One region of the Blautia sp. CAG:237 genome, then DNA from elsewhere that is predicted to be linked to it. Evidence: riboswitches for the same ligand, from Rfam matches in the RefSeq annotation. Region 1 holds a riboswitch; the other holds the start of a gene.

What was found. A riboswitch is a leader RNA that binds a small molecule or an ion and turns the genes downstream of it on or off. The one in region 1 is predicted to bind cobalamin.
Region 2: linked by a shared signal. The riboswitch ahead of nikB (nickel ABC transporter permease) and the one ahead of QZL69_RS09250 (hypothetical protein) in region 1 are both predicted to bind cobalamin.

The regions. Positions count from the first base shown of each region.
Region 1 covers NZ_FR886745.1:25,156-29,372, reverse strand. The annotation lists gene QZL69_RS09250 (hypothetical protein) at 1-1,865, opposite strand, end outside; cobalamin riboswitch at 2,050-2,235, opposite strand; gene QZL69_RS09245 (Ig-like domain-containing protein) at 2,465-4,217, shown strand, end outside.
Region 2 covers NZ_FR886773.1:5,708-9,924, reverse strand. The annotation lists gene nikC (nickel transporter permease) at 1-664, opposite strand, end outside; gene nikB (nickel ABC transporter permease) at 666-1,604, opposite strand; cobalamin riboswitch at 1,808-2,015, opposite strand; gene QZL69_RS13520 (amino acid ABC transporter ATP-binding protein) at 2,565-3,305, opposite strand; gene QZL69_RS13515 (amino acid ABC transporter permease) at 3,302-4,093, opposite strand; gene QZL69_RS13510 (transporter substrate-binding domain-containing protein) at 4,109-4,217, opposite strand, start outside.

The sequences.
Region 1 (4,217 bases):
CAGGAGAAAGAGAACTGATCAGAGCCATATTCCCCATCCTTTAAGCCACCGGCAGAAGAATCTACCTGGCTTGTCTTGCCATCTGTATTTGATTTGTAGTTATTTGTACTCGAGCTGCTTCCACCGGATCCACTGCTTCCGCCGGAACCAGTTGAACCGCCGCCAGAACTGCTTCCATTAGAACCACTTCCACCGGTGCTGCCTCCATTGGAACTGTTGCTGCCGCTGGAACTGCTTCCATTGGAGTTACTTCCATTGGAACTGTTATTTCCATTAGAGTTATTCCCTGAATTATTTCCGTTCGAATTATCATCTTTGGAACCATCTCCGCCAGTTCCGGAATTGCTGGTATCTACGTTGAATTTCAGCGTATGGTCATACCACATTTTATCCTTATCACCAGCCTCATAGTAACGATGAGAGCGCGCAGCCAGTTTCGTATCTTTGTTCAGACCTTCCAATGCAAATTCATAGGTATATTTACCCTCTGCATCAACTTTGTAGGAAATCAGCTTGCTGTCTGCCGCCTTCAAAGCCTCTTCTTTGGTTCCAAGAAACAGCCTGTCGTATCCTGTTCCACTCAATGTGATTTTTGCAGTAACCTTACCATTCTTGACCGTAATCTCACATGCATTGATCTTGAACATCGTAGCCGTACCAGATACATGTGTCACCGTGCCTGTATAGGTTCCATCCTTCGGAATATCACTGGATGGTGCAGAAGTCGGCTTCGGTGTGGCTGTCGGCTGTGGTGTGACTGTCGGAGTGGCATCCGGTGTGGCTGCACCGCTCTTTGTGATATGGATAACGTATTCAATATCATGCGGCTCTGTCATGGCGATCGTCGTTCCGGTGATCGTCATATCTGTATTTAAAGTCACCGGAATCTCAAAGTAAGAACCGCCTTCGTTACTTGCAGGCTGATATTCTTTGCCGTCCACAACCAGTTTCGTAAAACTGCTGCTGCTGAATTTGATCGTTGCATAGGTCTGACCGTCTTTTACAGTAATCCCTTCACAGGTGATCTTTGTTTTTCCTGTACCGCCGCTGAATGAGAAATCATCTGCTTTATACGTACCATCTGCCATGGAAACGGCATCTGCTTCTGTCTCAGCAATACTGTCTTCTGTCGTATTGTCTTTTTCCAGACTTTCAATACGATAGTCCTCGGCTGCTGTAGTCTGCTCTGCACCAGTCTCTTCCAGTGCTCCGATCTGCCAGAGAGAATCAGAATCGCTGTCTGAACTGTCTGAGCTCTTTGAAATCATTCCTTCGCCGGAATTATCTGCAGAAGTATTTTCTTCTGCTGTCGGTACTGTTTCAGAAGGTTCTGCTGTATCCGTTGTTTCCTGTACAGGTGTTTCTGATACTTCAGACGGAAGCATAAAATACAGTTCTTCCTCTGTATACCAGCTGTCATCCTCTGTATTTCCCGGGACATAAGCCGCTTTTTCACCAAGGTACTTCGGGTCGATATAAAACAGATAATGATATCTGCCCGCTTCATCCAGAGAGCCCTCAATTACCGGTGTGCGGTCTTCGTCTGTTCTGTTTCCGATATATACTCTGTTATAAGTTGTATTGGCAGAGACAATCTCGATCAGAATGGAATCATCCTCTGCATACGCTTTTTTGTCTGTTATCTGAAGGAATTCTTCTCCTGATGATACATCGTCTGTGTTCTGCTCTGTTTCGCCCGCATCAGTTTCTTCTGTTTCCTGAGCTGTATTTTCATCAGATTCTCCTGATGAGTCTTCACTGCTTTCCTGCGCCGATGCATTTTCTGCTGATGCCATGACCGATGCCTGTGGTGCAGCTGTTATACTCAATGCAAGGAATGCAGCGAGAAATTTTTTCGAATGCATATGCCTCTCTCCTCTTATAAAACGCATTTCTGTAAGTATCTCATATAGGATTTTTCCTCTTACACTGCAAAAATATAAAGCCTACTCTCCGATCCAGATGAGTAGACTTCAGTCGCACAAATAAAACATCCTTCTTTGCATAACCGGATGTTTCGTTTCTGTGAAATTCTGCTTTCTTCGGAAGCTTTTCACTGATTCTCCAGCAGGTTTCCTGACTTGCAGAGTATTCTAAGATCACGCCTTCTCACACAACTTCACATGCAATGGCTTCTGCAATCCTCTCTTACGCTTACAGTGACCGGATCGTTCAGGATTCGCACCTGATTCCCTATTATCTGTCAGTGACAGCACTGGAGTTCCTATATTCTGCTTTATTATAGCAATATATGCATCCTAGTGCAATAGTCTGAGCCTGATTTGTACTGCCAAAAATGTGCCAATATGCACAGAAAAAGCAGTGTTTTTTTCTTGTTAGCATTTGTTATTTTTAACAAGAAGTGATATGATTAATAACAGAATGTAATTCGCGGGACATTCCAGTTGCACAGGGCATCCTTCATGATGCCTCAATTTTATTCAATAATAAGGAGATTATGAAAATGAAACAAAGAAGTAAAATTCTGACAGCATTGTTTCTCAGTGCATCACTGGCAGTTACTCCGGCAGCTTCAGTCTCAGTTCTTGCGGAGGATCTGGATTTTGCAGCAGTCGAAGAAATTGACGTAGTACCCGAAGAAGAAATTTCTGATTCAGAAGAAGTTTCCACTTCCACAGAGGATTCTGTTTTAGCGGCCGACATTACGACAGAGGATTCTGACCTGACAACTGATGAATTTACAGCAGATACATCTACCTTCAGTACGGATGAAGCAGATGTATTTACATCTGGTGAGACATCTGAACAGGATGTCTCAGAAGCCAGAACTCATTCTATCAAAGTTTCTGTTATCAACAGTTCAGGGGTTGCTTCCGGCATGTACGCTATGGACAGTGCTGTTGTCACCAGACAGGACGATGGCACTTATCTGGTAAGAATGCACCAGACAAGCGTAAACAGAAACTACATGGCTCTCACAGATGATAAAAACAAAGCAACCAATCATGAGGTTGACTGGTATGTTGCTGGTGGAGACGACGGCTACTGGTATACCATTCCTGTTGCCAGTCTGACAGATCCCCTCTATGCAAGTTTCAGCTATACCAAAAATGTAAATGCAGGCAAAGCCTGGGGAAATGTTCAGACAATCACCTTTGATGTCAGTTCCATGGCAGAAACCGAAGAAAGAGATGCAGTTGCATCCGATATCAACAAACTTCCGGCTACAAACGGTCCTGCTGATTACACATCTGTAGATGCAGCTCTGGCCACTGTTCCGGAAGACCTCTCCATCTACACTGATGAAACAGCTGATGCTGTAAGAGCTGCCGTTGCAGCAGTTAAAAGAGATTATACTATGGCACAGCAGGCTGATGTTGACAAGATGGCACAGGCCATCACCGATGCGGTCAATGCTCTGGTCAAAAAAGCTGTAGAAGAAGCCAAGACTCATTCCATCAAAGTTTCTGTTACCAACAGTGAAGGTGTTGCTTCCGGCATGTATGCCATGGATGATGCTATCGTTACCAAGCAGGACGACGGCACTTATCTCGTAAAAATGCATCAGGCAAGCGAGAACAGAAACTACATGGCTCTCGTAAATGGTACAACGGCAGACGACATAGCTGCTGCTACTCAGCACAAGATTGACTGGTATGTTGCGGATTCTTCCTACTATTATACCATTCCTGTTGCAAGCCTCAGTGATACTGTTTATGCAAGCTTCAGTAAGACCACAAACGTCAACAAAGGCTCAAAATGGAGCAATGTCCAGACCATCACTTTTGACACCACCTCCATGGCAGATACTGACAAGAACGATGTTGATGCTTCCGGCATGAACAAACAGGCTGCCCTGGATTATTCTTCTGTAGATGCTGCTCTGGCAACTGTTCCTGAAGACCTCTCCATCTATACAGACGAAACAGCCAATGCTGTTACTTCTGCCGTGAAAGCACTTAGCGGTACATACAAAGCTGCAACACAGGATGACGTTGACAAACTGGCCACCGCTATCACCGATGCGGTCAACGCTCTGGTTGAAAGAGGACTTCTCACTGTTACAAACGAAACATTAATGTTTAACGTTGAAAAAGCTATTCTCAGAGACGGCAATCTCATCCTTACCCTTCACGGAACAGGTTATCATTATCTGTACAAAGGTACTTATGAAGAAGCTGTTGCAAATGGTGATAACAGAGACAACTGGATCGCCGGTGAAGAAGTTAACGGTAAATGGCAATTTACTGTCCCTG
Region 2 (4,217 bases), on a different contig from region 1:
GTGCCACGGCTCCGAATCCCAGGAAAGAAAGAGATGCAAGTTCAAGCATCATGGTTCCCATATCTGCCGCTGCTGTTACAGTCATGATCGTCAGCATGTTCGGGAGAATATGTTTCCATAAGATTTTGAATGTGCTTGTGCCGTTTACGATCGCGGCTTCCACATACAGATTACGTTTTACTTTCAAAACCATACTTCTTGCCAGACGTGCGTATTTTGTCCAGCTTACCGCTGTGATCGCGATAACTCCGTTACGAAGGCTTGGTCCGAGCATACCTGCAATTGCGATAGCCAGGATCATTCCCGGGAAAGAGATCATCATATCTGCGATTCGCATGATCACCTGATCGATCCAGCCGCCAAAATATCCGGCAATGATTCCAAGGAAAGTACCTACAACAAAAATCGTTGCCACAAGGATCAGGGTAGACACCAGTGAAGTTCTGGTACCATAGATCACACGGGAAAGAAGATCACGTCCGAGTTTATCAGCGCCAAGAGGGTATTCCGCACACGGGGCTTTGAGTGAATCGATCATCACTGCTTCCAGAGGATCCTTCGGTGCGATCCACGGGGCAAAAACTGCCACGCCTACAACAGCGAGAGCCAGAATAAAGAATAAGGTAAACTGTTTGTGAGCCAGGAAAAAATTCTGTTTCTTCAATTTACTTAACCTCCTTTATTCTTGGGTCCAGATAAGTATAGGACAGGTCAACGATGATATTGATGACCATGTACATGATCGCGATCATAAGTACGTATGCCTGTACCATCGGGTAGTCACGACAGGCGATCGCCTTGATCGCCATGCTTCCCATTCCAGGCCAGTTGTAAATGATCTCAACAACTGCTGTTCCTCCGAGCAGAGAGCCGAGGGAAAGACCAAGAAGTGTTACAATAGGAAGCATTGCGTTTGGAAGTACATGTCTCCAGAGGATCACGCTTTCTTTGATCCCTCTCATTCTGGCTCCAATGACATAATCCTGTCTGAGTTCTTCCAGCACTGCGTTTCGTACCTGTCTGGTATATTTTGCAGACATGGAAAGCGCCAGTGTCACAGACGGCAGGATCATTGCCTTGAAATCAGTCGTACCTCCTGCTACGTTGATCCAGCGAAGCTGCACTCCAAAGATGCTCAGAAGAATCAGGCCGATCCAGAAGCTCGGGATAGATACCCCGAAAAACGTGATTCCGCGGATCAGATAATCCGGCCACTTGTTCTGATATACCGCGGAGAGGATTCCGCATGGTATGGAGAACAGGATCATCAGAAGAAGCGCGAAGAGCGACATCTGAAGGGTCGGCCAAAAACATTTCATCAGTTTCTCAGTTACAGGAACTTTAAATGCATATGAAGTTCCCATGTCTCCGGTAAGTACTCCTTTTACCCAGGAACCGTACTGCACCAGAAACGGCTGGTCAAGGCCCAGTTCATGTCTCGTCTGTTCGAGAAGTTCCGGTGTCGGCAGGTTACCACACTCTGTCAGCATGATCTCCGCCGGGTCACCTGGTGAAAGGTAAGTAAGTCCAAATGTAAAGAAACTTACACCGATCAGAACGATCAGGATCTGCAGAAGCCTTTTTCCAAATTGTTTTTTTGACATTGTTTCTCCTTCCTACATTGTAGAGGTTTTGTTACTGTTTACTTCGTTCACAGTATCAGCGACTTTAACTGGATCAGATTCAATTTTAAAAATGGCAGGGGAAATACACCTTTGAATAAAAGCGCAGAAAAAAACATCCGTAAACAACATAATACGGACGTTTGCACACAAAAAAACAATGTTTCCTATCTACCGTAAGAATCATATCTGATCATCCATAAGCAGGTCTCCTGACTTAAGATCTTTGCTCCAAAACTCCTTCCCAGACTGGCGACTGCCACTCCAGTGGATTATGTTTCGCAACTCCCTATCACAGTGACGGGATCGTACCGGAATTCGACCGGTTTCCCTTTTAATCCGTGTATGTAAAATAAAAAATATTTTACTGGAACTTATAGAGGCTGGTTCAAAACCAACAAATGTTATTTGATTTGCTTTTCAAGCATATATTATATTTTGTGTGTTGTCTAGTTTTTTTTTGCTGGATATTGTATTTTTATTAAAACAATGTTTCATGGGGACTTCCCATGTGCCCGCGATTTACATTGGCATGTAAGAAGATTTTCGTATAAATAAGCGCAGACTTGCACGGTTGCCCCATGAGTCTGCGCTTACTTATGTTGTTGGTTTTTCTGTATAGTTCAGATTTGCACCTGAAACTAATCAATCCTACGTATTCTATTGTTCTACCTGCTTCCGCAGTATCACATACTACGGGCCCGTCAACATCACGCCTTCGACGTGCTCGCGGGAACCCCAGTTCTCGCAAGCTCAAGTTCCCGCGCTTTTCGCGTCAGCGAAACAGCCTTAAACAGTTGACGTCAACCCGTTCCGTCTTGATGCACCAGGCGTGGCCAAAAAGGGGGAGTCTGAGGGGGACAATCGGCCTTCGCAACTATGAGATCGTCCCCCTCAGGGTTTTCTTATTTGCCAAACAGCCGCCCCGCTGGGCAGTTCCCATCAGGAATTTCTGAAACGGCTCAGAAATTCCTTCGTCTGTTCTTTCTGTGGATCTTCAAAGATCTGCTGGGAAGTTCCCTCTTCCACGATAACTCCATCGCCCATGAAGATCACATGCTTCGCCACATCTCTGGCGAAGGCCATCTCATGTGTGACGATGATCATCGTCAGACCATCTTTGGCAAGGGTTCTCATGACTTCCAGAACCTCTCCGACCATCTGCGGGTCGAGGGCGGATGTCGGCTCGTCAAAGAGCAGGATCTCGGGTTCCATCGCAAGGGCTCTTGCAATCGCTACCCTCTGCTTCTGTCCACCGGAAAGCTGTTTCGGCTTTGCATTGATGTATGGGGCCATGCCGACTTTTTCGAGATACATCATTGCGTTTTTGTGTGCCTCTTCTTTGCTTTTTTTGAGGACTTTTTCCTGTCCGACTGTGCAGTTTTTGAGAACTGTCATATTGTTAAAAAGGTTAAAGTTCTGGAACACCATGCCGACTTTGGAGCGGTACTCCGGAACGTTCACGTGTTTGTCCATGATGTTTGTTCCGTGGTAGCGGATCTCGCCGGATGAAGGTGTCTCCAGAAGGTTCATACAGCGCAGCAGTGTGGATTTACCTGAACCGGAAGGTCCGATGATGCAGGTAACATCTTTCGGTTTTACAGAGAAATCAATGTCTCTCAGGATCTCATGTGTTCCGAAGGATTTTCCCAGGTGCTGCACTTCCAGGATCGTTTCACTCATTCTCTGTTGTCCTTCCTTTCCTTATAAGAATACATACCACTTGTATGTGTCAGGGTATCTGCGGTTGCCAGGTCGTAGTTGTCCGGTCCGTCCATCTTACGCTCGATCACGCGAAGGATCCTGGAACAGGTAAAGGTCATGATAAAGTAAATAACCATGGCAATTGTGAAGGACTCAAAGTATGTATACAGTGCACCTGCCACACCTTTGGTCGTGTAAAAAAGTTCTACCGTACCGATGATGGAAAGTACACAGGTATCTTTGATGTTGATGATCAGGTTGTTGCCGATCTGCGGCATGATGTTACGCAGTGCCTGTGGCAAAATAACATTGATCATGGTCTGTACATGTGTCATGCCGATCGCCTTGGCTCCTTCTGTCTGACCCGGGTCAATGGAAAGGATACCGCCGCGGACAGTCTCTGCCATGTATGCACCTGTGTTGATGGATACGATGAAGATCGCGGCAAACCACATGGACATATTGATATTGAACAGGTATGCACTACCGAAGTAGATAAACATTGCCTGTGCCATCATAGGAGTTCCACGGAAGAACTCCACATAGCAGGCAAGGATAAATTTCACGATTTTGATCAGTACCTTCTTGGCTGTGGAATCGTTTTTGTCTACCGGGATCGTCTGCACGATACCTACGAGAAAACCGATGATGCATCCAAAAAGTGTTCCGACCAGTGCCAGCCACATGCTGACTCCGGCTCCCTTCGCGAAAGAGGGACCATATTGCTGAAGAAGATATATGATTCTTCCTCCAAAACTTTCAGGCAGCATTTTTCTCCTCCTTTATGACTCGCTGGACAGTGGCTGAACTGAGATTGCTTCGTCCATCATATCGTTGAAGTCGTCTTCTGTCATCTCGCTTAAAACTCCGTTGATCGCATCTTTGAGTTCA